2 regions of the Paraburkholderia caribensis genome follow, and region 2 is predicted to be linked to the other one. Evidence: riboswitches for the same ligand, from Rfam matches in the RefSeq annotation. Region 2 holds a riboswitch; the other holds the start of a gene.
What was found. A riboswitch is a leader RNA that binds a small molecule or an ion and turns the genes downstream of it on or off. The one in region 2 is predicted to bind cobalamin.

Region 1 (4,189 bases), 860 kb from region 2:
GCGTACGGTGACGCCTGGCCCGGCGTCACGCTCAACCTGCGCGAAGTCGTATCGAATGATCTGGCGCCGCAGGTGCTGAGCGGGCAGATCGACGCCGCAATCATGTTTCCGGGCGCGCAAAGCAAGGATCTCGACACCCGCGCGATCTTCACCGAGCCGCTATGCGTCGCGTTGTCGCGCGAGCATCCGCTCGCCTGCGCGCATCAACTGAAGATCGCGCAGCTCGCGCGCGAGCCGTTCGTGATGGCGTCGGAAGCCGTGTCGCCGAGCCTGCGCGCGACCATCGTCGATCATTGCGCGCAAGGCGGTTTCGCGCCCGATGTGCGCTTCGAAGTGCAGTTGCAGCAGACAGTGTTGAGTCTCGTCGACGAAGGCGTGGGGATCGCGCTGGTGCCGGAGTCGATGCGCAAGGCGCAACTCGTAGGCGTCGTCTTCAGACCGCTCGACGACGCGCCGACGATTTCGCAAATGCTCGTCTGGTCGCCGTCGAACCGCAACCCATGTCTGGCGCGGTTTCTGGAGATTGCCTGGAAGCGGCGAGCGGAACGAAACGGGGAAGAGAGCCGCGCGTCTGCGCATTCAGGCGCAGACGCGGAAAAGCAGCGTTACAGATAAGCCGAGTTGCGCGCCGATGCAGCCGATGCGCGCGCGATGCGTTCGCTGCGCTCGACCAGTGCCCCGAACAACAGGCCGATCGTGGCCCACATGATTGCCTGCATGCCGAGCGCCGTGAAGCGGAACTTCCACAGCACGACGGCGGGGAACGCTTCGGGCACTTCGTTGACCGTCGGCAGCGCGATCTGGATCGCGGCGATGATCGCGACGAACACGATTCCGCCCACGATCGACGCGTTCCACACGCCGAGCCGCGACACCAGGTGCTTGCGGACTTTCATCGAGAACACCGCCACGACGAGCGACGTGACGATCATCAGGAAGAACAGCCCCGTGCGCATGCCGATGGTTTCCGGATCGCCCACGGAAGGCGGATTCGCCGGATACTTGATGGTCGGCACCAGCACGACGGCGACATAGGCGCCCACTGCGAGCCACGCCGACAACGCACGTGCGCCGAGCCGGCCGACGCGTCCATGCAGATACGCGAACGTCAGCGCGAACAGCCCGCCGAACGCCATGCCATATGCGACGACGCCCGTCAGCAGACCGAGGCCCGCCTGCGTGCCGCGGCTGACGAGTTCTTCTTCATGATCGTGAGCGCCGCTGGCGTCGCCGTGATCGTGCGCGGTTTGCATCTTTTCTTCGAACGAGATCGCCGTATCGACGAGCGGCTCGCCTGCCACGCGCGCAAAGGCGAACGTCAGCAAACCCGCGACGATGCCTGCGAGCATCCCTCGCATCAATAACTTACCCACCATGGTGATGACTCCCTTACGCGATCAGTGGCAAGGAAAGCCGAGCAGATGGCGGCCGTCGTGCACGAATTCATGCACGTACATGCCGGGAATCAGCGAAGTCGCGCCCTGTTCGGCGCCGACGAAATAGAGCGCGAGCAGCATCAGCAGGCCGCCGAACAGAATCCAGGGCAGCAGCTCGCGCAGCGGGATGGGGGTGATGACAGGTTGATCGGTCTGACCGGCGTGGTCGAGAACGGCGTCGTTCATGACGGACATCTCCTTGGGGTTACGCGCCCCGATAGTCGAATGATGAGAGAGGTCGAAGCTTGGGTCTGGCTTCCGGCTTGTGTACAGCCTGTTGTGTACGCATTTGCTGCCGATTACAGTGGCGCGACCGCGCCGGGCTTGCACCGGCTTCCGCGCTTCGAGTGGCGACTATTCTACGGCTAAACTGCGAAACGCTCTCCTGTTTCTTACCCTCTTTCTTCCCATTTCCCGGACCCAAGGCCGTCGATGCGCACACGCCTGTTGTTGATCAGCCACCCGGCGACGGCCGCGCAACGCAAGGGCACGTTCCCCGCCGACGATCCCCTCGATACCCGCGCGGTCGAAGAAGCCACGTCGTTTCGCGCATCGCATGCCGGCTTGCTGAACGCCGATGCCGCGCTCAGCAGCCCCGCTGCGTGCGCGCTGGACACGGCGCGGGCGCTTGGACTGGCGGCGACGATCGTACCGGATCTCGCCGACGCCGACTTCGGCCGCTGGCGTGGGCGCCGTTTGCTCGACGTGGCGAACGAGGACACGAACGCACTCGACACATGGACGCGCGATCCGTCATCCGCGCCGCATGGCGGCGAATCATTCGATGCGCTGACCTTGCGTGTCGGCGGCTGGCTCGATGCGTTCGAGCAGCGCGGCACGGTCATCGCCGTCACGCATGCGGGAGTGATCCGCGCGGCGCTCATGCATGTGCTGCAAGCGCCGTCCGCGAGATTCGCGCGTATCGAGGTGCCGCCCCTTTCCGTCGTCGAACTGCAACGCGATCAGCGCGGCTGGACGTGGTGGCCCGCACCGGACCGTCGAAGCTGAGACGCCCGCGCGCGCTCACAGCGTCGGACACGACAGCACCTGCTGCGGATTGAGCGTCGTGCCAGGCATGCCGTCGGTGGCGGGCTTGCCCTGCGCCGGCGTCGCGATCAGGCGCACGGCATCCGTCCCCGCGTTGGCGAGCACGTAGCGCTCGGGGCGGCCTTGCGGCTGCCAGTACGCGCGATAGATGCCGCCGTCCTTCAACACATGCAGCGTGCCCGGCACCGTCTTGCCGCCCGCGATGAAATCGACGGGCTCGCCGTCGCGCAACGCGAAGCCGCTCGCGGCCGACACGCTCGATGCGCCCGACGCGCCCGCGCCCGCCAGCACGCCGCACGATGCATCGCCCGTTGCCGCGACGGCCAGTTGTGCGACGGTCCATAGCGCGAGCGGCGCGATTGCTCTGATTGTCATGGCGGACCTCGAGTTGTCTGGAATCGTCTGGAATGGCGAGCCGAATAGTGCGTCAGGCGCCTCGGGCGCGTTGCAAAGCGCATACCCGGCATGGCCTGCGGACATCTGACCGCGTGAATTTTGACCGCGTGGCACCGCGCTTTTTGATGTGCGATAAAAGACGAGACTCAAGAGTCAGATCATTCACAAGCGTTCACCGAAAAGAGGCAACTGATGGCTACGCTCGAAGCGTTTCGTTCCGTGCTCGACGATGCACGCACGCCCGAGATCATCCGCAATCACATCATCGATTCGCTGCAGTACGCGCTGCGCAACCACGGCCAGGTTTTCACGTCGAAGGAAGTCGAATGGCTTGCCAAGTGGGACGATGCGCGCATTCCGCTCGCCGCCAGCCGCGAACTCCAGAAACGCTTGACGCAAACGGCCGACTGAGCGCGCCGAGCGGCCGCGCGCGGTGCCGCGCGCCAGACGGGCATGCTCCGCGAAAGCGGTCGCGGGAAAGTTTCTGCTACCCAAAGCCCTGTTTTTAGGGCATAATATATTTAACGCAGCGCTCTGCCCGCATCACCCGTCAACTTCTTCACCGTAACGCGTCAACGTCTTCTCGTCTTCGCCGCGTTGCACTGATTGCATTGCATCCCAGCCGTCCCGTTATCGCGCAACATCATGCAGCGGCAACACGGCGGTCTTCGTCACTCCGGCCACGCGCTGCACGCCTGAACCCGACGGGGTGACATTCGCTACGTTCGTTGCCCGTGCGGCATCAGCGTATTTTTCTCCATCCGTTCCGCGTTGATCGCGGTTGCGTCCGAGCCAGCGCATACGGCTCGCGCGAGACTTTTTCCATTGCGGCGCGCCCCATGGCGCTGCGCCGCCCGCTGCCTATTCGCCGCGCCTGCCCGTTGCAGTGACGCGCGCCGGCAGCCGCATCACAGGACTGTGTATATGACGACGCAAGGCATCAAGACGTACAAGGGCTACGAAATTCATCCGCTGATCTATCCGCGCCGCACGGCGAACGGCGTGGCGCACCGCAATTCGATCGACAGCGGCTATGACGCGTCGGTTCGCATCTGCCGGGTCGGCGCGAACGCCGCCGCCGATGGCCGCGTGTTCCGCCTGTCGTATTTCCGGCCGTTCGAAGGCGCGGGCAAGGCCCGCATAGCCTGCATGGAGCATGCAGCACAAGTGATCGACGGCCGGGTCGACGGACAGACGGTTTCCGACCTTTGATCTCGCGCAGCGCAACGCGCGCATCAGCATCATCGTCTCACCGCATCGACGCGGCAGCCTTCGTGCTGCCGCGCAAATTACGCTGCGCGCCGCGCGCG
Region 2 (4,189 bases):
TCTCGGTGACGAGATCGGCGGCGTCGACCAGCGCGTCGGGCGCGTGGCGGCCCGTGATGACGACATGCAGCATCTGCGGCCGCGCGTTCACTACGTCGAGCACTTCTTCGAGCGGAAGATATTCGTACTTCAGCACGGTATTCAGCTCGTCGAGAATCACCATCTGGTATTCGCCGCTTTCGATCATGCGGCGTGCCTCGTTCCAGCCCTTGCGCGCCGTCGCCATGTCGGCTTCGCGGTCCTGCGTGTTCCAGGTATAGCCGTCGCCCATCGTGACGAAATCGCAATTCGCCTGCGCGCCGAGAAAATCGCGCTCGGATGTATGCAGCGCGCCCTTGATGAACTGCACGACGCCGAGTTTCATGCCGTGGCCGAGCACGCGCACGGCCATGCCGAAGGCCGCCGTCGATTTGCCCTTGCCCGTGCCCGTGTTGACGATCAGCAGCCCCTTCTCGACGTTGGCCTGCGCCTGCTTCTTTTCGTGGCCTTCGCGGCGGCGCTGCGTCATGCGTGCATGCGATTCGGGATCGGTCTTCATCGATGTTCCTTGATTCTGGTTGTGTCGGTGGAATGAGGGTGTGCGGCAGCGCACGCGATGGCGACAGTCACGCCGTCGCTGGTCTGTTTGCGCACGAGCAGTTCGCCGCCTGGCGCGGCGAGCAGCGCGCACGGCTCGCAAACGCCGTCGACGCCGAGATGCGCGCGCACATGCGGCGATGGGGCGACCGGTGCATCGAGCGCGGCGATGGCCGCGCGCGTGAAGGTTTGCAACGGCAGCGCGTGCCGTGCGCAGAATGCGATGAGTCCGGGCTCGCCGGCTTTCGTATCGACGGAAGCAACCGCTGTCAGCGCCGCGAACGGCAGCGTGCCGCCAAGCGCGTCGCGCACGGCGGCTTCGATCTGTTCGGCCGATACGCCGCGCCGGCAACCGATGCCCGCGATCAGCGCCTTCATGGCTTGAGCACGGCATCGACGGGCGCCGCGAGCGACGCGACGCCGCCGATCACGACGATCGACGGTGAACCGAGCTGCGCCTGCGCGACGCGCTGCACGAACTCGCTCAACGTCGCGCGGACATGGCGTTGCTCGGGGCGCGTCGCCGATTCGATGGCGGCGCAGGGCGTGTCGGGCGGCATGCCGGCGCGCAGCAGCGCGTCGACGATCTCGTTGAGCCGCCGCATGCCCATGTAGATGACGAGCGTCATGTGGGTGGCGGCGAGCGCGCGCCAGTCCGCCTCGTGCTCGCCCGCGCCGTGGCCGGTGACGAAGATCACGCCCTGCGCGTGGTCGCGATGCGTGACGGGAATGCCGACGGCAGCGGGCGCGGCGATGCCCGCCGTGATTCCGCTGATGATTTCGACGTGAATCCCTGCGGCCTGCAGCGCCTGTTGCTCTTCGCCGCCGCGGCCGAACACGAATGGGTCGCCGCCCTTGAGCCGCGCGACGCTGCGGCCCGCGCGCAGATGATCGAGCATCATCGCGACGATTTCGGATTGGGGTGTGGATTGCTGTCCGCCGCGCTTGCCGACATGGACGATCTGCGCGTCGTCGCGCGCGAACTGCAGGACCTCGGGATTGACGAGATCGTCGACCAGCACGACGTCGGCCAGCGCGAGCGTGCGCGCGGCTTTGAGCGTCAGCAGTTCGACGTCGCCGGGGCCGGCGCCGATCAGCCAGGCGCGGCTCATGGCGAGGAGGGCGCCGCTGCACGGGCAGGCGCTTGAATGTGACAGGTCATGCGATGTTGCTTGTGACGCGCGACGGCTGCTCGAGCCGGTGCCGCGCGTGGGCGCTGGTATCCGTTTCCCGCGGTTCCAGCGAATGGCGATGAGATTCTCGCCCCCTTGCAACTGGCCGGTATCCGGGCTGGCGGCTCATCGCGTTCGCCTTCCCACCTGCGGATGGCAGGCAGTGGCCTTGAACGCACTGCGCGAAACATGCTTCATTCCGCTCGCCGCGTGACCGTTGCGGGGACAGCACAGGCTTGGCGGCTTCATGTTTCGCGTGGTTCGCCCGTGTTGCGGCCGCGATGTGAAGGCGCTTCCCTGTTTCCCGTTTAACCCCGCCGGCCTTCGAGCCAGCGCGGGGCACCAGATGCGCCGATACGATAGCACACACGCCCTGCCGGCGGGCGGCGCGGGACCGTGCGACGGGCTCGCCCGACGACGATTCTCACCGTGTTCCAAGAAGTTCGAAAACTGTTTTCAAGTGTTGTCGGTAGTAAATCCTAAGGGTGGTCATTTATAGTGACCGGAAGTGGAATGACCGTTTTTCCGGTATCAAATATCGGATACCTAATTAAATTTCACGCCAATCCGGATTGGCGGTGCCGGGCACCGCTTTTGACTGCATCTGCCGTCGAACCGGCAGATTAACTTTAGGGAGAAAATCAACATGAAAATAACAGCGATTGCGTCGGTATTGCTGGCGGCCATGCTCACGGCGACCTCAGTGCAAGCCGCAGACTCGCTCGCACGGGACGCGGATAAGCTCGTGGAAGCGGCGCCGCCCGTGCACCTGAAGGCGCGCATCATCGCCATCGACGCAGGCGCCCGCGCAGTCACGCTGAAGGGCGAGGACGGCATCGAGGTCACGATGCTGGTGGACGGCAAGATGCCCGGGTTCGACAAGCTGCGCGTAGGTGACAAGGTCGACGTGCTGTACAAGAATGCACTGCTCGTCCAGGCCGAAAAGGTCGACCCCGCCGGCAAGGGCATCCGTGAGCGTGTCGATGCGCAGGTGACGGTGCGCGGCTCGGACGGCCGGGACTCGCTGCATCAGGTCGAAACGCTGTCCACCGTGCAGAAGATCGACCCGGCGAAACGCCTGCTCACACTGCGCGGTGTCTACGAGACGCAGGTCATCAAGGTCACGCCGGATTTCGACCTCAAGGATCTGCACGTCGGCGACACGATCCACGCGGTTTTCGTGTCGGCGACGGCTATCGAAGTCACGCCGCAAGCTACTGCGCACTAATTTCACACTCAGTCTCCACTGAGTCGTGCCTCTCCACGGCTGTCGCAGGGCGGCAGCCGGCGGACCCTCTCTATTGCGATCCACGCAACCGAACGACGGCATCGGCCAACCCTGATGTCGTCGTCTCACCTTGACGCTACCTGCCGCCGGGCCTAAACTCGCACGCACTCTGGTGCTCGCGTGCGCTCTCTGCGCGCGCAGTTAAACGGGAAATAGCGGGCCGTGCGCACAGCCGCCGGCCAAACTATGCTGCTCCCCGCAACGGTAGGTGAAGGCATCGCGCAGACGATGCAGAGCCGGCCTCGCTGCATGTGCGTCCAATAGCGGCCCATGCAGACAATCCACTGCGCGAAAACGCTCGCGCGGGAAGGAGAGGCGGCGCTTTCATCAGCCCGGATACCGGCCCGAGAAAACGACGCCATGCTGCGGGGATGCGGCACCGTGTCGACTGTTCCTCATGTGTCGCAGTGTGCTTGCGCGTCCCGTCGTTCGGGTGGCGCGACGCGCATGCGGCGCCGTTTTCGTCCCCATGTATCACTGAAGCCTCGCAAAAGCGCATGCCGGACGGCGCGCAATGCGGAGGTCACTCGAACCTGTTTCGAGCAGCGGAGCCATCATGCAGACACAGATGCGCAAGATTCCGGTGACGATCGTCACGGGCTTTCTCGGCAGCGGCAAAACGACGTTGATGCGTCACATTCTTCAGCACGCGGGCGGCCTGCGCATCGCGGTGATCGTCAACGAGTTCGGCGAGCTGGGCATCGACGGGGAGATTCTCAAGGGCTGTGGCATCGGTTGCGATGAAAACGGCAACGAAACGGAAGGCCAGCTATACGAGCTTGCCAACGGCTGCCTGTGCTGCACCGTGCAGGAAGAGTTCTTCCCCGTCATGGAGCAACTGGTGGAGCGGCGCGACCAGATCGATCACGTGCTGATTGAAACGTCGGGCCTCGCGCTGCCGAAGCCGCTCGTACAGGCCTTCAACTGGCCGTCCATCAAGAACAGCTTCACCGTCGATGCCGTCGTGACGGTCGTGGACGGTCCGGCTGTGGCCAGCGGTCAATTCGCCGAAGACCCCGTCGCCGTCGATCAATTGCGCAAGGCCGATCCGAATCTCGACCATGAATCGCCACTGCATGAACTGTTCGAAGACCAGTTGTCGGCCGCCGATCTCGTGATTCTCAACAAGACCGATCTGCTCGACGAAGCGCAG

Region 1: it holds a riboswitch for cobalamin, as region 2 does, so the genes downstream of both, C2L66_RS25570 (CbtB domain-containing protein) here and cobA (uroporphyrinogen-III C-methyltransferase) in region 2, are expected to answer to the same signal.

Annotation. Positions count from the first base shown of each region.
Region 1 is NZ_CP026102.1:2,012,161-2,016,349, forward strand. Features, by position in the region: gene C2L66_RS25560 (LysR family transcriptional regulator) at 1-615, shown strand, start outside; gene C2L66_RS25565 (CbtA family protein) at 606-1,376, opposite strand; gene C2L66_RS25570 (CbtB domain-containing protein) at 1,398-1,622, opposite strand; cobalamin riboswitch at 1,667-1,821, opposite strand; gene C2L66_RS25575 (histidine phosphatase family protein) at 1,869-2,444, shown strand; gene C2L66_RS25580 (hypothetical protein) at 2,460-2,858, opposite strand; gene C2L66_RS25585 (hypothetical protein) at 3,072-3,290, shown strand; gene C2L66_RS25590 (hypothetical protein) at 3,804-4,091, shown strand.
Region 2 is NZ_CP026102.1:1,152,419-1,156,607, forward strand. Features, by position in the region: gene cobO (cob(I)yrinic acid a,c-diamide adenosyltransferase) at 1-538, opposite strand, end outside; gene C2L66_RS21635 (cobalamin biosynthesis protein) at 535-954, opposite strand; gene cobA (uroporphyrinogen-III C-methyltransferase) at 951-1,688, opposite strand; cobalamin riboswitch at 1,836-2,110, opposite strand; gene C2L66_RS21645 (hypothetical protein) at 2,395-2,976, shown strand; cobalamin riboswitch at 3,130-3,398, shown strand; gene cobW (cobalamin biosynthesis protein CobW) at 3,593-4,189, shown strand, end outside.